2 regions of the Microbacterium sp. SORGH_AS_0421 genome follow, and region 2 is predicted to be linked to the other one. Evidence: predicted binding sites of a transcription regulator. Region 2 holds the regulator's gene; the other holds the start of a gene.
What was found. Region 2 encodes LexA, which represses DNA repair genes until DNA is damaged. Its sites were predicted from a motif close to TCGAACANNTGTTCGA; they were not measured.
Positions count from the first base shown of each region.

Region 1 (11,251 bases), 800 kb from region 2:
AGCACGGGCACCGCGACCGGCTCGACCACGGCGGCGGTCGAGCGGCGCCGACCGGCGGTCGCGACCTCGGCCGCGCTCGTCCCGGGAATGGTGGTGATCGGGCCGGATGCCGTCTCACTCAGAACGATCGGACGTTCGTCGGCGGTGTCGCCGGCAGGCGCGGCATCCGTTCGAGGACGCGCCGAGAGGATCGTGGCCCACACGGGCGGAAAGATCACGGCGAGAGCGGTCGTGCCCGCTCCGCGCCCCGCGGCCTGCCCGATGCGGTGGGCGGCGGTCGCCTTGAGGACGAGACCGTAGATGTTGACGCCGGGAACCACGAGGAGGACGGCGCGGACGGGGTCGAGGCGACCGAGGCGGAAGATCTCGGCCTCGTTGAGCAGCGGGATCCAGGCGCGCCAGGGCTCTCCCCCGTGCGCGGCGAAGACGCCGCGACAGTCCGATGGCGTACCAGACGTACAGCGCGATCACCGGCACGAGAATCGCGCCCGCGATCGCGGCGATAAGGCTCAGAACAAGCATGCGTCCCCCGTCGGCAGTCTGCTTCGACGCTACCGTGCGGTGCGGCGCCCCGTCAGCCGATTTCACGCGTCAGCGCGCTCGGGGGAACGACCGACGCCGCGTCGATGTCCACGCGCCGCGCGCAGCAGCGCGTGCACCGCACGTACCGCAGGAGTCCCTCGCTCGTCCGGTGCGTCGACTCCGTGAGCCAGGCGTGCTCGTGGAGGGATGCCGGGGCGATTACCGGGAGGGTGCGCGAGGAGGTCATGACCCCAGCGTGATGTAATGCCGTTATGCACCTCAACCCTTACGGCGAGTACGCGGTCCTGCTCGCCGCCTCGCTCGCGAACGACTGGCCCGCCAATCGCGACGGGATCGAGCGCCGCACGATCGAGATGGGGATGACGATGACGTTCCCCGTGGCATCCGACGATCACGAGCGCACCCGGGCCGTCATCGACGACTGGCTGCACGTCGTCGACGAGACCGATCCCGACGCGCGGGCGGCCCTGCTCAACGCCCAGATGGCAGCCGTCGCCGCCTACCCGCGCCTCACCGATCACGACGGCGAGGGGTGGCACCTGCACTATCGCGACAGCGACGAGGCCCTGCCCCGCGTGCTCGCCGCCGTGATCTCGGTCGGCACCTCGCTGCACCTGGTCACGCGCGGCATGAACCGCCTCTCCCGCTGCGCGGCCGATCCCTGCACGAACGTCGTCGTCGACGTCACCCGCAACGGTCGTCAGCGCTATTGCTCGGTGCGCTGCGCCAACCGCGCCGCCGTGCGGCGACACCGCTCGCGCGAGGCGTCGTAGCAAACTCCCTCGGGTATTCCGCGGGGATGGCGGAACACCCGCACGCGCACGTACGTTGCTGTCGTTACCGACGACAGGAGACCCCATGGCCGACGAACTGACCGTGACCCGCAACGACGACGCCCGCCGCTACGAGATCCACGTGGGCGACGAGCTCGGCGGCTTCCTCGAGTTCCGCGCGATCGACGACGACCGCACCGTGCTCCCCCACACCGAGATCGACCCGTCCTTCAAGGGCCGCGGCCTCGGCTCGGCCCTCGCCGGCGAAGCGCTCTCCGACCTCGCCCGACGCGGCGGCAGCGTCATCCCCTCGTGCCCCTTCGTGGCGCACTACCTGCGCGAGCACGACGTGGCCGGCCTGGTGGTCGAATGGCCGAACGACGACGACGCCGCCGACTCGGCGGCGCCCGGCGAACCCGCGTGACCCGGCTCGACGTCGCTCCCCCCGAGGCCGAGGGACCTGTCGACTGCGACGGCCCGCGCGCCCTCGTGGTGGCGGCGCGAGAGGTGCCGCTGGGCGGCGTGCGCGGCATGGAGGTGCACCGCACCCTCCCCCACCGCGCGCTGCCCATGGTCGGCGCGTGGTGCTTCCTCGACCGCTTCGGCCCGCAGGACACCCTCATGCGCGTCGAACCGCACCCGCACATCGGCCTGCAGACGGTGACGTGGCCGATCGTCGGCGAGGTGAGACATCGGGATGCCGTGGGCAGCGACGTCGTCGTGCGCCCCGGGGCCCTCAACCTCATGACCAGCGGCGCCGGCATCGCGCACTCCGAGTACTCGGTGGGCGAGGGGCCGATCCCGCTCGACGCCCTGCAGCTCTGGGTGGCGCTCCCCGATTCCCGTCGTCACGGCGCACCCGCGTTCGAGCGGCACGAAGACCTTCCCGTGCTCGATCTCGGCGGCGGAGCCGACGCCGTCGTCGTGATGGGCCGGCTCGGCGACGTCGCCTCGCCCGCGACCGTGCACACCCCCCTCGTCGGGGCCGAGCTGCGCCTGCCCGCGGGAGTCACCGTGCGCGTCCCCCTCCGCCCCGACTGGGAGTACGCGGTCTACGGAATGACGGGCACCGTCGAGGTGGTGACGGGGATGGATGCCGTCGACGCCGACGCGGCGAGACGCCCGGGATCTGCGCCGGAGGCGGGGCCCGCGGCATCCGTCGATCACACTCGACTGCTGTACCTCGGAAAGGGGCGCGACCACCTCGAGCTGCGCAGCGACGACGGCGCGCGTATGTTCCTGGTGGGCGGGGAGCCGTTCGAGGCCGACATCGTCATGTGGTGGAACTTCGTGGGCCGCTCGCACGACGAGATCGTCGCAGCTCGCGAAGCCTGGGAAGCGGGTACGGCCCGCTTCGGGCCCGTGATCGACCACGGGCCCGAGCGCATCCCGGCCCCGCCGCTGCCGGCGGTGAAGCTCACACCGCGTCGGCGCCGCAGCTGATCCGATCGACACCGCGGCGCCCGAGCCGAAGCCCGGGCGCCGCCGCGTCGATCGATGGCTACCGCAACACGATGAACGCGCTGCTCGCGCGTGACGACTCCACCGTCGCGCTGCCGCCGTAGACCGCCTTCACGAGCTTGACCCCGCGCGTCTGCGGATCGAGGGCGATGGTCGCCTTCCCGTCCTGCAGGGTTGCGACGTAGTCCTTGCCCGCCACGGTGACGGTCACATCGCCCTGGGGTGCGGGACCGCTGAGCGACCGCACCTTGACAGTCAGCGTGTACGCGTCGCCGGTGCGACCGACCCAGGGGTCGACGGTGACCGTCGTGAACGACCCGACGACGATCGGCACCCCGGCGCTGTCGGCGGTCGCCGTCAGCCCGTTGGCCGGAGACGTCGCCGTGACTCGCACGGCGAGTACGCGCCCGAGGTCGGCGCGCTGCACGCGGTACGACGCCGACGTGGCGCCGTTCACGGGCTCGCCGTCGCGCAGCCACTGGTACGTCGTGGTGACGTCGGCCGGGTTCCACGTGCCGGGGGTGGCCGTGAGGGTGCGTCCGAGCTTCGCCGTGCCCGAGATCGTCGGGGCATCGACGATCGCCGGAGCGGCTTCGCCCGAGTCGACGGTCAGCACCGTCTGCACGTCGGAGTCGCCGTACCGCACGAGGCCGAGGTAGCGGGTCTGCGCCGCGAGTCCCTGCCACGACAGGTCGTACGACACCGCCGCGCCCTGCTCGACGGGGATCGGGTTCGGCGTCGCCGTCAGCTGCCCCTCTCCGCCGGGGGTGACGTTCGCGTAGGTCATGTCCCACGTGAACGGTCCCGTGGACGAGTACAGGTTGGCCTCGATGAGGTACGTCCCCGCAGTGGGGTTCGGCAGCGTCACCCGCTCGTCGGCCGAGGCCGTCGCCGAGGTGAAGCGCTCGTAGTACCGCAGGTCGTCGGGGCTGACCACGCGCGAGACGAACAGATCGAGGTCGCTCCCGGTGTCGTCCGACGAGTCGAGGTCGAAGCGCGAGAGAGTCGTCCCCTCGGGCACGTCGACGGTCCACCGCACATAGCCGTCGGCGTCACCGGAATCCTGGTTTCCGGTGTGACCCTCGACGGGATTGCCCGGGTCGGTCAGCAGCGTCTGAGCCGCGAGGCCCGATACCGTCAGCGGCAGCTCTCCGCCGACGCCCGGGAGGATCTCGACCTTCGTCGAGCCGGACAGGCCCGTACCCGAGACCTCGGCCGGAGCCTCGGCGGTCGCGGGGCGGATGACGATCGGCGAGCGCACCTGCGTGCCGTCGCCGGCCCAGGTGAGGAAGCCGCTCGTCCACTGCTCGGCCGCGGCATCCGTGCGCGAGAACGTCACGGTGAACGTCTTCTGCTCCCCGGCCGCACCGAACTCGAGCGTCGACGGCTCGACCGTGGCATCCACCCCGGGCACGTCGACGGATGCCGAGAACGTGCCGGCCTTCGTCGAGGTGACCGTGCGCGTGACGGTCTGCGGCTTCGCGAGCGAACCGATCGAGATCGACGCGAGGTTGAGGTCGCTGCCGTCGATCGGGGCGACGCCGAAGTCCTCGAGGCCCTTGCCCTGCAGGAACGCCGCCCAGTCGGCCGGACCGTTGAGGTACAGCAGGCCGGGATCGAAATACTTCGTCGGGTCCACGTGCCCCGCGCCCTGCGCGAAGGGGTCCTGCGCGGGAGCGCCCTCGGCGTCGACGGTGTCGTACGCGGTGGTCATCATCGCGGACTTCACCTCGGCCGGCGTCGCGAGCGGACGCTCGCCCAGGTACAGCGCGCCGAGACCGGCGACGTGCGGCGACGACATCGACGTCCCCGAGAGGAACTCGAACGTCGGGGTGGCGCCGGGGGCGTTCGCTGCGGCGGCGAGGATCGCGACACCGGGAGCCGACACGTCGGGCTTCAGGATGTCGCTGCCGTCGGCGAGCATGGGACCGCGGCTCGAGAAGCCCGCGACCTGCGGCGTCGGCGTCTCGACACCCGTGACGTTCTCGCCCACGAGGGTCGCGGTGGCATCCGCCGTGCCGCGCACGTAGGCGAGCAGCGCGTCGCGGTAGCGCGCATCGATGTGCACGGTGGGCACCGAATGGAAGTCGTTGTCCACCGAGGCGGGGGTTACGTTGACGAGGATCATGCCCACACCGCCGGCGTCCTTGACGGCCTGCGACTTCTCGACACGCGCGTTCTGACCGCGGTCGCACACGACGATCTTGCCCGCGGCCTTCGCGGGGTCGAGCGATCCGATCAGGCACAGCGCAGCGCCCGCGGGATCGGCTCCGGATGCCGCGATGTCACCCGCGTAGACCACGGGGGCCGTCACGTCCTGACCTTCGCGGACCGACACCGTGGCACCGGCGGCCTGGAAACCGTCGGCCAGTTTCACGGTTCCCTCGTAGGTGGGGATCGTCGAGGCTGCGACCGTCGTGTACCAGGGCGAGGCGTGGTCGGCGGTCGAGGCGCCGGGACCGGAGTTGCCCGCCGAGACCGAGACGAAGACGCCCGCCGCGGCGGCGTTGAAGAACGCCTGGTCCTCGAGCGAGAGGGTCGTGGTGGCGGCGCCACCGCCGATCGAGTAGTTGATGACGTCGACGCCGTCGGAGACCGCGGCGTTGATCGCGCCGAGCAGGTCGCTCAGGGCGCAGACGTCGTCGGTGGTGACGAGGGGGTCGGGCCCCGCCCAGCACGCCTTGTACGCGGCGACCTTGGCGGCCGGAGCGACCCCGGAGATGGCGCCGAAGTCGACGCCCTCCACGCTGGCGTCGACACCGTTGTTGCCCGCCGCGGTGCTCGCAGTGTGGGAGCCGTGCGCGTCGCCGTCGCGCGGCGAGCGGTAGTCGGCCTCGAAGGTGAACCCGGTGGCCGCGGCACCCTGGTCGAAGTAGCGCGCGCCGACCAGCTTGGTCGAGTAGTCGGAGAGCGACCAGCCGTTGCCCTCCGCCACGCGCGGCGAGCGGAAGTCGGTGCCGTCGCCCTTGCGGAACACCACGTCGTTGCCGGCGAGGTAGGGCTGGGAACCGGCGGCGGTGCCGAGCGGCTCGCCCGCGAACGCCGGGTTCTCAGGGGCGATGCCGGTGTCGACCACGCCGACGACGACGCCTTCGCCCGCGGAGCCGATGCCGCCGATCCGGTTCCAGACGCCGTTGTCGCCCTCGAGGCCGAGGAACTCGGTGGACGGGACCGCGACTGGGTGGCGGATCTCGTCGGGGACGACCTTCTGCACGCCCTTGGTCGCGGCGAGCTTGGCCGCCTGGTTCGGGTTCATGCTCGCACTGAAGCCGTTGACGGCGATCGTGTAGGAGTTGTCGGGGCGGACGCCCGCCTCGTCGGCGACGTTCTGCTGGCGCTCCTCGAGGAAGGCGGAGTATTCGCGCACCTGCGGGGAATCGGTATCGAGCCGCGCCTCGTCGGACTTGGTGGCGTCGAGACCCGGCTCGCTGCCGTCGTAGGTGGCGACGGGGGCCTCGTCGAGCACGACGATGTATCGGCCCGTGGCCGATTCGATGGGTGTGGGAGGGGTCACCCCCTCGCCCACGTCAGCAGCCTGAACGGCTGTGGCTCCGGCAACGGTGAACAGTCCGGCCAGGGAAATGGCCGCGACCGAACGCAGGGTTCGACCCATCGTGCGCTCCAAACGGGGGGATGAATTGAGCGATCTGCGCGGCAACGGTGGCGCGCGTTGCACAAACATAACTCAGAGCGCTTTCATCACCAACGTTCAGTTTGGACGGCGTCCGAAAACGACGATCGTCGGCCCGCCCCGCCAGGCGTCGCGCCGGGGTCTCGGCATCCCGTCCCCCTAGACTCGACGAAACCCGAGGAGGAGCCATGCCCCGGCGCCGTCGCACCGTCGCGCAGCACGCCCGTCTGCGTTCGCCGAACCCGCTCGGCCAGCTCGCGAAGCTCCTCGCCGTCGCCGCGGTGGTCGGTGTCGTCGCAGCGATCGGAGTCGTGTCGTACACGGCGTACGACCTCACGGCCGACTTCGTCGAAGAGGCCGTCGTCGTCGAGAACCAGCCGGCCGTCCCGCCCGACCTCGGGGCGCTCTCGGGCGGGGTGAACATGATGCTCGTCGGCATCGACGAATGCGAAGAAGAGCTCATCGCCCTCTTGGGCGACCGGTGCGGGGGTGCGGGGGTGCGGACGCGGGCGGACGCCTGAACGACGTGAACATCCTCCTGCACATCTCGGAAGAGCCCCGGAAGGTCACGGTCGTCTCGTTCCCGCGCGACCTCATCTTCGACGCCCCCGCGTGCGACACCGCCGACGGGGGTCGCTTCGGCGGCGGCACCCTGCAGATCAACGAGCTCTACACCTACGGCGGACTCTCGTGCGTGATCACCGCCATCTCCGACATGAGCGGCCAGCAGATCCAATTCGGCGCGATGGTCACCTTCGGCGGCGTCATCGAGATCACCAACGCGATCGGCGGCGTCGAGATCTGCCTCGCGAGCGACATGCGCGACGCGAACACGGGCATCGACTGGGAAGCGGGACCGCGGACCATCCAGGGCCTCGAGGCGCTGCAGTTCCTCCGCACCCGATACGGAGTGGGCGGCAGCGACCTGGCCCGCGTGAGCAATCAGCAGCAGTACATGTCTCGCCTGGCGCGCAAGCTCGTCAGCGAGGAGGTGCTGTCGAACCCCTCGACGGTGCTGCGCTTGGCTTCGACGGGCCTTCGAAACGTCACGCCGACGCAGAGCCTGACGAATCCGCTGACCCTCGTCCAGGTCGCGTCCGCGGTGAAGGACGTGCCGTTCGAAGACATCGTCTTCGTTCAGTATCCGACCGTCACCGCCCGCTCGGATGCCAATCGCGTGGAGCCCGACGACGCCGCGGCCGAGGTGCTCTGGGACGCGTTGCGCGAGAACCGTTCCATCGAAGTGACCGGAGGGGTGTCGGTCAACGACGGTACGGTCATCGCCGAACCGACCCCGGGAGAGCAGGTGTCGCCCACGGAAGATCCCGCGGTCGAGCCGGGCGAGGTCGATCCCCGCACGGGCGCCATCGCCCTCCCACCCGCCATCACCGGCTCGAGCGCCGCGCAGCAGACCTGCAGCGCGGGTGTCGTCAACTGAGTCAGTAGGTCGGCGCGGCCGGCAGCCCGAAGAACTCCTCGAGGGTGGTGAAACCGCCCTCGTGATACGCGCGGGCGAGCTCCGGGCCGATGTAGCGCAGGTGCCAGGCCTCGGGCTCGTAACCGCTGACGCTCTCGCGACCCTCGGCGTACCGGGTGATGAAGCCGTACTCCCACGCGTGATCGCGCACCCACGCGCCCTGCGGCGACGCCGCCACGTCGTCGAGGGTCTTGCACGAGCCCTTGCACGGGACGATGTCCACGGCCATCCCCGACTGGTGTTCGCTGTAGCCGGGCCGCGCGCTCTCTCGATCCGCTTCGGCGACACCCCCGACCGCCACCCGCCCGGCGTAGGTCGACTTCTGCGTCGTGTACGAGCGGTAGGCGCTGAGGTAGCCGATCTCGCCGACGCCGGCGTCGGCCGCCGCTTTCACGAGCGAGGTGAGAGCGCGCGCGGCGGGAGCACGCAGGGCCGAGTCCTCGAGGGCGCGCACATCGGCGGGCATGACGAGGTCGCCGGGCTGGTAGTCGACCGGGTCGTACGGGCGCTGCTTGTTGACGACGAGCCACTCGCGGTTCGGGTCGGAGAGCGAGACGCAGGGGGCGATCCCGGATGCCACCGCTGCGCGGAAGGCCCCACCGCCACCGGCGGCGTCGATGACGGCGGCGTCGTCCCCCGCGGCGAGCGCGGTCGTGAAGGCGGGATCGTCGCATGGTGTCGCCGTGGCGGCGACGGCGGCGAGCTGGGGCACGGGGATGCCGTCGTCGGCGACGGCCGGAGGGCCCGCGATCTGCGCGACGGCATCGCTCGCCGACTCGGGTAAACCCCCCGAGGCGGCAGCACCGACCGCGATGGCGCACCCGGCGATCACGACGACGGCCGCGGCCACCCCCGCAAGGCGGCGTCGGAGGAGGACGGGAGCGAGTCGACGGATGCCACGGGTCTCGGACGCTCTTTCCTGAGGGGCGTCGGCATCGCGGCGCAGCGCGCGACGTGTCGATGCCGCGGCGGGGGCGTCGTCGGCGACGACATCAGGAAGGGTGAGGGCCGCGGTCGCGAGCCGCTCGGCCTCCGCGCGCGCGGGCGCGGCGGGGCGAGGTCTCGGGGTCGTGGCTTGTCACCCCTCCATTGTCGCTGGTGCATCCTGAACGGTCGACCCGGGTGGGGTCGGGGCGCGGGTCTCGAACCTGGACTCGAAAGGACCAGGCACGGTGTTGCCGTATCGTCGAACATGTGTTCGACTGTTCTCATGAGATGGCAGGGTCAGCAGCTGGGGGTGGACGACACGGCGGCGCTCCCGGGCATGGAGCGGATGGACGGCCTCGTCCGCTCGGTGACGACGCCGGAGTTCGCCGGGATGACGTTTCACGAGGTGCTCTGCAAGAGCGCGCTGAATCGCGTCCCCGGTGCCTCGGCCATGCCGTTCGACTGGACCGTGAACCCCTATCGCGGCTGCAGCCATGCGTGTTCGTATTGCCTGTCCCCGGACACCCTCATCTTGAAAGCGGACGGCCGACGGGTCCCCCTGTCGCAGATCCGTGTCGGAGACGAGATCATCGGCACCGAGGGGGGATCGCGAGACCGCCGTTATGTGCGAACGACCGTTCGCGCGAAGTGGAGCACTCGCAAACGCCTCCATCGCGTCACCCTCGCGGACGGCACCGAGATCGAGTGCAGCGCAGACCACCGGTTCCTGACGGAGCACGGATGGAAACACGTCACCGACTCCCCCGTCGCGGGCCGACAGCGCCCCCACCTCACGGTGTCGAACCGTCTGCAGGGTTTCGGAACGGGCGCCCCTCCCTCCGTGGAAGCGCCGGATCCGGACTGGCGCAAAGGGTATCTGACGGGCATGGTGCGCGGTGACGCGGCGATCTCCCACAAGACCCACGACGACGAGAATCGAGTCCGAGAAATCCACCGATTTCGCCTCGCCCTGGCCGATCGTGAGGCGCTCGATCTCGCAAAGGAGCTTCTCGAACAGATCGGCATCGTCACGATGGTCCGCCCCGTCTCCGTGCCCGCTCATCGCCGGCCCATGACGGCTCTTCACACGGCGAAGACGGACGATGTCGCGCGCCTCGAGGACTACGTCGCGATACCGCGGACGCGAAGCCGGGAGTGGATGGCTGGCTTCCTCGGGGGCATCTTCGACGCGAAGGGCTCTGACTCGGGCGAAATCCTGCGCATAAGCAACGCGAACGACGAACTTCTCTCGTTGGCCGAAGAGGCCTTCGCCGCGTTCCGATTCGATACCGTTCGCGAACCCTCTCGCCCGGGCACTGTGTCGGATGTCCGCCTGCGCGGAGGGCTCGCCTCGAGACAACGATTCTTCGATATCGCCCACCCGTCCATCACGCGCACACTCGATGTCTGCGGGACAACGGTCGAGACCAGCGTGGACGTGAGAGTCGTGAGCATCGAGGACATCGGCTACGACATCGACATGATCGACATCACGACGGACACCGAGGATTTCGTCGCGAACGGCGTCATCAGCCACAACTGCTTCGCTCGCAAGACTCACGAGTACCTCGACCTGGACTACGGGGCCGACTTCGACTCGCAGATCGTGGTGAAGGTGAACGTGGCCGACGTCCTGCGCACCGAGGTGCGCCGGGGGTCGTGGGCGCGCGAGCCCGTGATGCTCGGGACGAACACCGATCCCTATCAGCGCGCGGAGGGTCGGTACCGCCTCATGCCCGACATCGTCGGGGCCCTCACCGACAACGGCACACCCTTCTCGATCCTCACCAAGGGCACGCTGCTTCGACGGGACCTCCCTCTGCTCGCCGAGGCCTCGAAGCAGGTGAAGGTCACGCTGGCGATGTCGATCGCCGTCTTCGACGACGTCCTCCAGCACTCGATCGAACCGGGCACGCCCAGTGCCGAAGCCCGGCTCGAGACCGTGCGCGCGGCGACCGCGGCAGGATTCCGGGTGACGGTGTTCCTCATGCCGATCATGCCGCACCTCACCGACTCGATCGCCGCCCTCGACGACGCCCTCGCGCGCATTCGCGAGGCCGGTGCCGCACGCGTCGTCTACGGCGCACTCCACCTTCGCCCCGGTGCGAAACAGTGGTTCTTCGACTGGCTCGAGCGCGAGCAGCCGCACCTGGTCTCGTCGTATCTCGGGCTGTACCCGGGGGTCTCGACGACGGCCCCGAAGGCCTACCGTACGTGGCTCGGCAAGCGCATGCGGCCACTCCTGCGCATGCATCGTCTCGACGGGTGGGACGAGGACGACCATCCTCGTGGCCGACCGCAGCCGGGATTGGCCGCGAGGACACCGCCCGCCAGCAGCCTCGGCCCGGTCCGTGTCACCGGCGTTCCGGCATCCGGTCGTCCCCGTGTCGCCCCGGCCAGCGAGCCGACGTTGTTCTGAGGGCCGGCCAGCGGCGCGGG
Region 1 is NZ_JAUTAO010000001.1:1,452,216-1,463,466, reverse strand. It holds gene QE416_RS06920 (FHA domain-containing protein) at 1-389, opposite strand, end outside; gene QE416_RS06915 (hypothetical protein) at 575-769, opposite strand; gene QE416_RS06910 (CGNR zinc finger domain-containing protein) at 795-1,316, shown strand; gene QE416_RS06905 (GNAT family N-acetyltransferase) at 1,402-1,740, shown strand; gene QE416_RS06900 (pirin family protein) at 1,737-2,759, shown strand; gene QE416_RS06895 (S8 family serine peptidase) at 2,818-6,390, opposite strand; gene QE416_RS06890 (hypothetical protein) at 6,597-6,929, shown strand; gene QE416_RS06885 (LCP family protein) at 6,935-7,846, shown strand; gene QE416_RS06880 (M15 family metallopeptidase) at 7,848-8,735, opposite strand; gene QE416_RS06875 (intein-containing Rv2578c family radical SAM protein) at 9,096-11,231, shown strand.
Region 1: QE416_RS06875 (intein-containing Rv2578c family radical SAM protein) is a predicted target of LexA. The motif match lies at 9,072-9,087, and genes of this name have one in related genera.

Region 2 (11,251 bases):
TCAGGCCGGTGGACAGGTCGGCGCCGGCGGTGCCGGTATGGGCTCACGCGGACCCGGTGAGACGAAGATCGAGCTCGACCGCCGCCGCATCCGCACGAAGATGGCGCTGCTGCGCAAGCAGCTGCGCGACTTCGCTCCCGCTCGCGAGGCCAAGCGCGCCGAGCGAAAGCGGCACACCATCCCGTCGGTGGCCATCGCCGGGTACACGAACGCCGGTAAGTCGAGCCTGCTGAACCGCCTCACGAGCGCCGGTGTCCTGGTCGAGAACGCCCTGTTCGCGACGCTGGATGCCACGGTCCGCCGCTCCGAGACGAGCGACGGCCGCGTGTACACGCTGACCGACACGGTCGGTTTCGTGCGGAACCTCCCGCACCAGCTCGTCGAGGCGTTCCGGTCCACGCTCGAGGAGGTCGGCGACGCCGACGTCATCTTGCACGTCGTCGATGCCTCGCACCCCGACCCGGCCGCACAGCTCATGACGGTGCGCGACGTGATGGGCGACGTCGATGCGAACTTCGGTCAGGAGATCGTCGTCTTCAACAAGGCCGACCTCGTCGGCGAAGACGACCGCCTCGTGCTGCGGGGGCTCGCGCCGAACGCGAAGTTCGTCTCCTCGCGGACGGGTGAGGGCATCGACGAGCTCCGCGCCGCGATCGAGGACGCCCTTCCGCTGCCGGCGGTCGAGGTGCAGGCGGTCGTTCCCTACGACCGTGGCGACCTCGTCTCAGCCGTCCACGAGAGCGGACTCATCGTGGCGCAGGAGCACCGCGAGAGCGGAACGTTCCTGCACGCGCACGTGGGCGCTCGTCTCGCGGCGGAGCTTGCGGCATTCGGAGCCTGACCCGAGGCGGCGTCACGGGCCCCTGCGCGTAGGCGCGGGGCCCGTCGCCTCTCCCGGGGGGAGCGGTGGGTCCTCTCGGACGCGGGGCCGCTCCGCGTGCAGCGTCGTCTGCGTCCGTTGCGTCCCGCGCGGACTCAGCCGAGCTCGAGCGCCGGAGTGCCCGGTGTCTCGAAGCCGAACACCGCGCCGAGGAAGCCGAGTTCGCGCTCGAGCGAGTCGATCACCGTCTCGGACCGTCGGAACCCGTGGCCCTCGCCCTCGTAGCGGACGTAGGCGTGCGGCACGCCGTGTGCGGTCAGAGCATCGCGGATGGCCTCGGCCTGCGACGGCGGGACCACCCGGTCTTCCGAGCCCTGCAGGATGAGCAGGGGTACACGGAAGAGCTCCGGGCGCCCCAGGGGCGAGCGCTCGAGGTACACCGCCTCGGCCTCGGGCAGGGGCCCGATGAGGCCATCGAGGTAGCGGGCCTCGAAGTCGTGCGTGTCCTCCGCCAGGGCCCGGGCGTCTCCGACGCCGTAGCGCGAGATGCCGGCCGAGAACACGTCGGTGCGGGTCACGGCAGCCAGCACCGTCCAGCCGCCCGCCGAGCCACCCGCGATGGCGAGACGATCAGGGTCGGCGAGCCCCGCCTCGGCGAGGGCGGATGCGGCGGCCGCCACGTCGTCGACGTCGACCACGCCCCACTGGCCCCTCAGCCGGTCTCGGTACGCGCGGCCGTACCCGGTCGAGCCGCCGTAGTTGACGTCGAGGACGCCGATACCGCGACTGGTGAAGAACGCCGTCTTCGCCGAGGGGGCGGGGCCCACGTGCGAGGTGGGTCCGCCGTGGACGAGGACGACGTAGGGCGGGCGCTCGCCCGCGGCCGGCGCGACGCCGGGGTTGGTGGGGGCGTAGGCGAAGGCGTGCACCGGGCCATGGGGTCCGTCGGTGGACAGGGCGCGGGCTGCCGGCATCCATTCGTCTCCCCACGAGCCGGAACCGCCGGTGACGAGTTCCACCGCGCCGGAGTCGAGGTCGACGAGCCAGAGCCCCGAGCGTCCGCGGGCATCGGACCCCGAGACGAGGACGCGCGAGCCTCGGACGTCGTCGATCGCGGCCCCCGCGACGACGGGCACGTCGATCGGGCGCACGCCGCTGGGGGCGATCTCGACGATCTCGTCTGCCCCGTTCGTGCGGACCGCGACGACGCGTCCGTCGGCGGCTGCGCCGAACCAGCGGGTGCCGAGCACCCACAGGCCTCCGCCGGTGTCGGCATCGGCCGGGGCGAGGGGCTGGGCGTCGCCATCGAGAGGACGGCGGAAGAGGTTCCAGCGACCCTCGGGGTCGTCGGCGTAGAGCAGCTCGTCGTCCGCGATCCAGACGGGCTGCAGCGGTGCGCGTCGTTCCCCGCCGGCCACGTCGAGGATGACCCCCGTTTCGAGGTCGGCGACACGGAGGGTCGTGGCGTCCCACGGCATGTCGGGGTGGTTCCACACGATCCAGGCCAGACGACGGCCGTCGGGGGAGAGGGCGGGCTGCGCGAGGAAGTCGCTGCCCTCGGCGAGCACCTCCGTCGCGCCGTCGAGCGGGATGCGCACGATCTCGCGGCGCGGCACGCGGGACGCACCGTGTGTCTCGCGGACGGCGAGGAGCACCCCGTGCTCCCAGCGGAGGCCGCCGTGGCGTACGGCGTCGTCGGCGGGAGTGAGGGGTCGCGCGGTCCCGCCCGGGCGAAGCGCCCACACGCGTTGGTCGGTCTTCTCGACGTAGTACAGCTCGCCATCGTCGGACGCGGTCCACGCGCCGCCGCCGTACTCGTGGACGGCGGAGCGGGCGTTGGCGGGTGCGGGGAGAACCGTCTCTACGGAGCGGTCGGCCCGGCGACGCTTCACCGCGACACGACCGGCTTCGTGGGGGAGGGACTCGCCCCACCAGATCTCGTCGCCCACGAGCCGAGCCCCGTCGACGCGCGGTGACGCCTGCGCGACGGACTCGGGCGTGATCGGGGAGGGCCAGGAACCGTAGGGGAGGGTGTCAGCCATGACCCCAGCCTAGGCAGGGCCTACGACATCCACCCGCGTGGAACGGAAGAGGCCGGATGCCACCTTTGGGTTCGCATCCGGCCTCGAGTCGTCGGGCTCAGACGGTACGCAGCACCGCGACGACACGACCGAGGACGACGGCCTCGTCGCCGAGGATCGGCTCGAACGCGCTGTTGCGGGGGAGCAGCCACGTGTGGCCGTCGCGCCGACGGAAGGTCTTGACCGTCGCCTCGCCGTCGAGCATGGCGGCGACGATCTCGCCGTTCTCGGCCGTGGCCTGCGACCGGATGACGACCCAGTCGCCGTCGCAGATGGCCGCGTCGATCATCGACTCGCCCGAGACCTTGAGCATGAACAGTTCCCCCTTGCCGACGAGCTGGCGCGGGAGGGGGAAGATCTCCTCGACCTGCTGGTCGGCCGTGATGGGCACGCCGGCTGCGATACGACCGACGAGGGGCACCAGGGCGGCGTCGCCGAGGGCGGGAGCGGCGTCGGCGGGGTTCTCCGCGGCGGCGCCGGGGAGGTCGATGAGCACCTCCATCGCGCGCGTCTTGCCGGGGTCGCGGCGAAGGTAGCCGCTGAGCTCCAGCTGGTTGAGCTGGTGGGTGACGCTTGAGAGCGACTTGAGCCCGACCGCGTCGCCGATCTCGCGCATGCTCGGCGGATACCCGTGCCGCGCGATGGATCGCTGGATCACTTCGAGGATCGCCAGCTGCTTGTCGCTGAGATTCTTGCGCCGCCGGGTCTGCGGCCGTTCGCGGCCGGCGGCGGTCGTCGCGTCGGTCATCTGTGCTCCCCTCGCGCCGCGCAAACCACGGCGGAAATTCGAATGTCGGAGGTTGGTGATGAGGTCTCCGTGTCGAAACCGTATCCGGTCGACGACCCGATTGACACGGAGGCCCACGCGTGTCGCGTTCGATTCGTCTGCGATACACGAGGTCTTGACACTCGAACAGGTTCGAATATAGATTCGGAATACAGATTCGCACCACCGCCCTCCCGGCCGAGGGTGGGGTGCGAATCTCTCCCCACCAAGGAGCACATCATGAGCAGCATCGCCCTCACCGCCCCGTCCACTCGCCTGCGCATCACCGCGCGTGGCCGTCGTGTCGTGGCGTTCCTCGTTTCCCTCCCGATCGTCGCCGTGCTCTCCGTGGCGATCGTCGGTGGCGGATCCGCCCTCGCCTCCGGCGACGCCGGCGCTCCCGCCGGTTCGTTCACCGAGATCACCGTCATGAGCGGCGAGACCCTGTGGTCGATCGCCGAAGACGTGGCCCCCTCCGCCGACCCGCGCGACGTGGTGGCAGAGATCACGCGCCTCAACGCTCTGCCCGGCGGCTCGGTGTCAGCGGGTCAGCGCATCGCGATCCCCGCCGAGTACGCCCCCGCGGCCTGAACGACGGGTCGCGGCTCGTGCGCCTCGACTCCGCTCGACGCCTACGATGGGTGAGGTGACCGTACGCCTCGACGACCTTCCTCTTCGCGACGATCTGCGGGGTATGACCCCGTACGGAGCCCCGCAGGCTGCACTGCCCGTGGCGCTCAACGTGAACGAGAACACGCATCCTGTTCCGTCCGAGGTGGCTGACGACATCCTGGACGCCGTCGCTCGGGCGCTTCGGGACGTCAACCGGTACCCCGACCGCGAGTTCACCGGACTGCGCGAGGCCTTTGCGGGATACCTCGGGCACGGCCTGAACCCCGAACAGATCTGGGCGGCCAACGGCTCGAACGAAGTGCTCCAGCACATCTTGCAGGCCTTCGGTGGCCCCGGCCGTACGGCGATGGGCTTCGCTCCCACCTATTCCATGTACCCGATCCTCACGCGCGCCACGGGTGCGCGCTGGGTCACCGGGGAACGGGAGCACGACTTCACCCTCTCGCCCGCGTCAGCTGCGGCGCAGGTGCGCGAGCAGCGGCCCGACGTCGTCTTCCTCTGTGCGCCGAACAACCCGACGGGAACGCCTCTGCGCCTCGACGTGGTGGAGGCGGTGTACGACGCCACCGACGGCATCGTGATCGTCGACGAGGCGTACGAAGAGTTCGCCCCGCGGGATGAGCCGTCGGCGGTTTCTCTGCTCCCCGACCGCCCGCGGCTGGTCGTCTCGCGCACTATGAGCAAGGCCTTCGCCTTCGCCGGCGCCCGGGTGGGCTACCTCGCGGCCGACCCCGCGCTGGTCGACGCTCTCCGCCTGGTCCGTCTTCCGTACCACCTGAGTGCTCTCACGCAGGCGGCGGCGACCGCGGCTCTCGGCCACGCCGAGACGATGCTGTCGATGGTCGACGACATCGTGGCGCAACGCGACCGCATCTCTGCGACGGTGTCGGCGCTGGGCTATACGGCCCACGAGTCGTGGACCAACTTCGTCCTGTTCGGCGGTGTCGACGACCCGGCAGCCACCTGGAAGGCGCTTTACGACCGGGGTGTCCTGATTCGAGACGTCGGCATCGCCCACCACCTCCGCGTGACCGCGGGAACGGCCGACGAGACCACCGCATTCCTCGACGCGCTCGCCTCGGTAGGATCGCGATCATGACCGGCCCCGCCTCGCCCCGTACCGCTTCGATCACCCGGGAGACGAGCGAGTCCCGCGTCGAGCTCGAGCTCGACCTCGACGGTCGAGGCGTCAGCGACATCTCGACGACCGTGCCGTTCTTCGACCACATGCTCACCGCGTTCGCGAAGCACTCCCTGACCGACCTGCGCGTCCGCTCCACGGGTGACACCCACATCGACGCCCACCACACGGTCGAAGACACCTCGATCGTGCTCGGACAGGCCATCCGTCAGGCGCTCGGCGACAAGTCCGGTATCGCGCGCTACGGCGACGCTCTCGTGCCGCTCGACGAGGCCCTCGCGCAGGCCGTGGTCGACATCAGCGGTCGTCCCTACCTCGTGCACACCGGCGAGCCCACGGGCTTCGAGCACCACCTCATCGGCGGTCACTTCACCGGGTCGCTCGTGCGTCACTCGTTCGAGGCGCTCTCCATCCACGCCGGACTGACCGTCCACGTCCGTGTTCTGGGTGGGCGCGACCCGCACCACATCGCCGAAGCCGAGTACAAGGCGCTCGCGCGTGCCTTCCGCCAGGCCAAGGCTCTCGACCCCCTCGTCGACGGCATCCCGAGCACCAAGGGCGCATTGTGACGCGGAGACCCGTCGTCGCCGTCTTCGATTACGGTTCGGGCAACGTCCACTCCGCGGTCAAGGCGCTCATCGAGGCGGGCGCCGACGCGCGGCTGACTTCCGACCGTTCTCTGCTGCTCGACGCCGACGGGCTGCTGGTCCCCGGCGTCGGCGCGTTCGGTGCGGTCATGGGCGCGTTGAACGACAGCCGGGGCGGCGAGATCATCGATCGTCGTCTGGCGGGCGGTCGCCCCGTCCTGGGTATCTGCGTGGGCATGCAGGTCATGTTCGCGCGCGGTATCGAGCGCGGCGCCGACACCCCCGGCCTGGGGGAGTGGCCCGGAACCGTCGCGGAGCTCGAGGCGCCGGTGCTCCCGCACATGGGCTGGAACACCGTGGCACCCGGTGACGGGTCACGCCTGTTCGACGGCCTCGAGAAGGAGCGGTTCTACTTCGTGCACTCGTACGCGGCGCAGGACTGGTCGCTCGAGGTCGCCCCGCCGTTCCCCCAACCCGTTCTGACCTGGTGCACGTACGGGGCGCCATTCCTGGCGGCCGTCGAGAACGGCCCCCTGTCGGCCACCCAGTTCCACCCGGAGAAGTCGGGCGAAGCCGGCATCCGTCTGCTCGCCAATTGGATCGACGGGCTGCGCACGACTACTGTGTGACCTCGTGCCCCGGCTCGGCGAGATGCGCCGAAGGGTGCGAGGAGCCATGAACGATTTCGCGTCCACGCCCGAACTTGTGCTGCTTCCCGCGGTCGACGTCGCCGACGGCAAGGCCGTCCGTCTGACCCAGGGTGAGGCCGGTACAGAGACCAGCTACGGCGACCCCGTCGATGCCGCCGCGGACTTCGCCCGGCAGGGCGCTCAGTGGATCCACCTCGTGGACCTCGACGCCGCCTTCGGTCGCGGCAGCAACGCCAGCGTCATGCGCAAAGTGATCAAGCAGGTCAAGGGCGTGCAGGTCGAGCTGTCCGGCGGCATCCGCGACGACCGTTCCCTCGAGGCGGCTCTCGAGAGCGGCGCGAGCCGTATCAACCTCGGCACCGCGGCCCTCGAGAACCCCGAGTGGGCCGCCGACGTCATCAACCGCTACGGCGAGGCGATCGCGGTCGGTCTCGACGTGCGGGGCACGACCCTCGCCGCGCGCGGCTGGACCCGCGACGGCGGCGACCTGTGGACGGTGCTCGAGCGCCTCGAAGACGCCGGTTGCAGCCGATACGTCGTCACCGACGTCACGAAGGACGGCACTCTCCGCGGCCCCAACATCGAGCTGCTGCGCGAGATGACGCAGCGCACCCCCAAGCCGATCGTCGCCTCGGGCGGCGTCTCGAGCCTTGACGACATCGCGGCCCTGCGCGAGCTCGTCCCGCTCGGTGTCGAGGGCGCGATCGTCGGCAAGGCGCTCTACGCGGGCCAGTTCACCCTGGCCGAGGCGCTGGATGTCGCCGGACACTGACGATCCGCACGGCCACGCCCGCGGCGCCCACGCGGATTCCGCAGGCGTCCCGTGGGAGGGCCGGAGCTTCTCGGCCAACCCCCACTCGGGGGACGACGGATCCGCCGATCCGGCGCTGCTGGCGGCTCTCCTGGCGTTCCGCGCGGGCGAGGGCGATGCCCGCTCCGTCGTCGACGCGTATCGCGACGCGCGCTTGCTCATTCCGTTGGTGGCGGAGAAGGGCGACCACGGCATCGGAGCGCACGGCCTCAATGTCGACAAGACCCAGGAACTGTCGATCGTGACGGTAGCCGCGCCCGACGGTCGCAAAGTGCTCCCGGTCTTCACCTCGGTGACGGCTCTGCAGACGTGGGATGCCACCGCACGGCCGGTGCCCGCCGACGGACGGCGCACGGCGCTGGCGGCGGCATCGGAGGACACCGAACTCATCGTCGTCGATCCCGCGTCAGAGACGGAGTTCGTCATCCGCCGTCCGGCCGTGTGGGCGATCGCTCAGGGCGAGCCCTGGGAGCCCGCGCACACCTCGCCCTCGATCTTCACCGGGCTTCACGAGAGCATCGCCGGAGAGCTGGCCGTCCTCGATCTCGCCGTCGAGTCGGGAGACCCGACCGGGCGTCTGCGCGGGCCTGAACTCGTCGTGCACCTGCAGCTCATGTCCGGCCTCGAGCAGGAGGAACTGGATGCCACGCTGGCGCGTCTGGCGCGACGCTGGTCGGCGGACGATCGGATCGCTGTCCTCGTCGACTCCCTGACGGTCAAGCTCCACCGCAGCACCGAGTCCTGACGGGGGCGTTCCGCTCGTCACCAGAACAGGACGGTGCGTCGAGAACAGGCCACCCCGGCGTCCGGACCCCTGTCCTCGTGACATCCCCTGTGCTCGTGACAGCAGCCGGGGCGTCGCCCGCTCCCATACCCCGCGGATGTCACGGAAGAGGTGGCCTGCGGCACAGGGCGCAGTGATGCCCCCTTCCCCGGGCAATCGGGGAAGGGGCCCCACTCTTGCCTTGGGAAGGGGGCATCACGAAGCCCGGTACCCCAGAACGACAGACTTACGTGACGGGCCCCGTCCACTTCTCGCCCGGGCCCTTGCCGATCGGGTCCTGGATCGTCGACGCCTCGCGGAAAGCCAACTGCAGCGACCGCAGGCCATCGCGCAGGGAGCGGGCGTGCATGTCGCTGATCTCGGGAGCTCCGGCGGTGATGAGGCCGGCGAGGGCGTTGATGAGCTTGCGGGCTTCGTCGAGGTCGAGCTGCTGGCCGGGGTCGTCGGCGAGTCCGGTCTTGACCGCGGCGGCGCTCATGAGGTGGACCGCGGCGGTGGTGATGACCTCGACGGCGGGGACATCGGCGATGTCACGCGTGGCGGAAGAGGCTGCACGCTCCTGCTCCTCCCAGCGGGCGAGGCGCTCGTCTTCGGCTCCGTGGCGGTGTGTGCCCTGGTCGTGGGCGGGCTGGTCGGAGGGGATCGTGTCCACGTGAATCTCTCTGCTAGACTATGGCGGGCTTCGGAGTGTTTCACTCCGTACGAAAGAGGATCACATCCCACCCGCGCTTGCCGCTCCAGGCTACCGGGTTCCCGCACTCCGCTCCGTTTCCCACGGGGTTGCCTGGGTGCAGAAGCCGGTGCCGAAAGCACCGTGCCGGGTGGCGTGTCTCTCCTCTTCGCCCGCGATTCCGATGGATCGCGGCGGCCACCACCCGTATGAAAGAGGAGTTCCGCATCAGCGATCCCCGCACCAACGAGCGCATCCGAGTCCCGGAGGTCCGTCTCGTCGGACCCAACGGCGAGCAGGTCGGCATCGTCCGAATCGAAGCTGCGCTGCGCCTGGCCCAGGAAGCGGACCTCGACTTGGTCGAGGTCGCGCCGAGCTCGAAGCCGCCCGTGGTCAAGATCATGGACTACGGCAAGTTCAAGTACGAGGCCGCTCAGAAGGCCAAAGAGACGCGTCGTAACCAGGCGAACACCGTCCTCAAAGAGGTCCGGTTCCGTCTGAAGATCGAGGCTCACGACTACATCACCAAGCTCAAGCGCGCCGAGGGCTTCCTCCAGGCGGGCGACAAGGTGAAGGCCATGATCTTGTTCCGTGGTCGCGAGCAGTCGCGTCCCGAGCAGGGTGTCCGTCTGCTCCGCAAGTTCGCCGAAGACGTCGCCGAGTTCGGCACGGTCGAGTCGAACCCCACGATCGACGGCCGCAACATGGTGATGGTGGTCGCCCCTCACAAGAACAAGTCCGAGGTCAAGACCGAGCAGAACGCGCAGCGCACGGCGAACCGTGAAGCCGCGCGTAGCGCCGCTCGAGGCGACTCGGCACCCACAGACGAAGCTGCTCCGGCGTCCGCCGAGTAAAGCTCCCCGACTCCCGCTCCGGCGGGAACCCCAACGAAGGAAGACAGATGCCGAAGCAGAAGACCCACTCGGGCGCCAAGAAGCGCTTCAAGCTCACCGGTAGCGGCAAGCTCATGAAGCAGCAGGCCGGCATGCGCCACAACCTCGAGGGCAAGGCCTCCAAGCGCACCCGTCGCCTCAACCAGGAGCAGGTCCTGGCCAAGGGTGACTCCAAGGTCGCCAAGAAGCTCCTCGGCCTCTGAGCGCCGACGCACGTTAGGAAGAATGAGAAATGGCTAGAGTCAAGCGGGCAGTAAACGCCCACAAGAAGCGTCGCGTCATCCTGGAGCGCGCGTCCGGTTACCGCGGTCAGCGTTCGCGCCTGTACCGCAAGGCCAAGGAGCAGGTCACCCACTCCCTGGTCTACGCGTACCGTGACCGTCGCAAGCGCAAGGGCGACTTCCGTCGTCTGTGGATCCAGCGCATCAACGCCGCTTCGCGCGCGAACGGCATGACGTACAACCGCTTCATCCAGGGCCTCGGCCTCGCGGGTGTGCAGGTCGACCGTCGCATGCTCGCCGAGCTCGCCGTGAACGAGCCCGCCGTGTTCGCGTCGCTCGTCGCGACCGCGAAGGCCGCGCTGCCGACCGACGTCAACGCTGCGAAGACCGCGTAAGACACGTCTTCTCGAAACGGGCGTCCTCTTCGGAGGGCGCCCGTTTCGTCGTTCCCGCGAGTCGTTCGCGCGGCGTGGGGAAAGCATTCCGTCTGCGCCATACACTGGGGTCGTGCTCGAGAACCCCCGTTCGCCCCGGGTGCGCGCCGTGGCGAAGCTCAGCAAGCGCGCTGCCCGCCAGGAGACAGGCCTGTTCCTGCTCGAAGGTCCGCAAGCCGCTCGCGAGGCGCTCGCCTGGGCGCCCGAGACCGTGCTCGAGGTGTACGCGACATCTGCCGCTCTCGACAAGCACACCGACGTGCGCGATGCCGCCGAGCAGGCGGGTGTCGACCTGCAGGTCACCACCGAAGCGGTTCTGGACGCCATGGCCGACACCGTCACGCCGCAGGGGATCGTCGCGGTGGCGAGGCAGGCGCCCACCGCGCTGAAGGACATCCTGGCGGGGGAGCCTCGCCTGGTCGCGATCTGCGAGGAAGTGCGTGATCCCGGCAATCTGGGCACGATCATCCGAGCCGCGGATGCCGCGGGAGCCGACGCCGTGATCCTGACCGGCCGGACCGTCGACCCTTACAACCCCAAGGTCGTACGCTCGACCACCGGCTCGCTCTTCCACCTGCCGATCGCGGTCGATCTCGAGCTGGCGGACGTCGTCGCCCGCGCTCACGAGGCGGGGTTGCGCATCGTCGCCGCCGATGTCGAGGGCACCGATTTCTTGGCATCCCGAGAGCTTCTGTCGGAGCCGACGGCCTGGCTGTTCGGTAATGAGGCCCGCGGTCTCGACGAGTCCGCCCTGGCTCAG
Region 2 is NZ_JAUTAO010000001.1:2,252,126-2,263,376, forward strand. It holds gene hflX (GTPase HflX) at 1-841, shown strand, start outside; gene QE416_RS10700 (prolyl oligopeptidase family serine peptidase) at 976-2,862, opposite strand; gene lexA (transcriptional repressor LexA) at 2,960-3,649, opposite strand; gene QE416_RS10710 (LysM peptidoglycan-binding domain-containing protein) at 3,908-4,258, shown strand; gene QE416_RS10715 (histidinol-phosphate transaminase) at 4,305-5,399, shown strand; gene hisB (imidazoleglycerol-phosphate dehydratase HisB) at 5,396-6,010, shown strand; gene hisH (imidazole glycerol phosphate synthase subunit HisH) at 6,007-6,657, shown strand; gene priA (bifunctional 1-(5-phosphoribosyl)-5-((5-phosphoribosylamino)methylideneamino)imidazole-4-carboxamide isomerase/phosphoribosylanthranilate isomerase PriA) at 6,704-7,450, shown strand; gene QE416_RS10735 (SseB family protein) at 7,434-8,234, shown strand; gene QE416_RS10740 (DUF1844 domain-containing protein) at 8,500-8,925, opposite strand; gene infC (translation initiation factor IF-3) at 9,153-9,797, shown strand; gene rpmI (50S ribosomal protein L35) at 9,845-10,039, shown strand; gene rplT (50S ribosomal protein L20) at 10,069-10,452, shown strand; gene QE416_RS10760 (RNA methyltransferase) at 10,565-11,251, shown strand, end outside.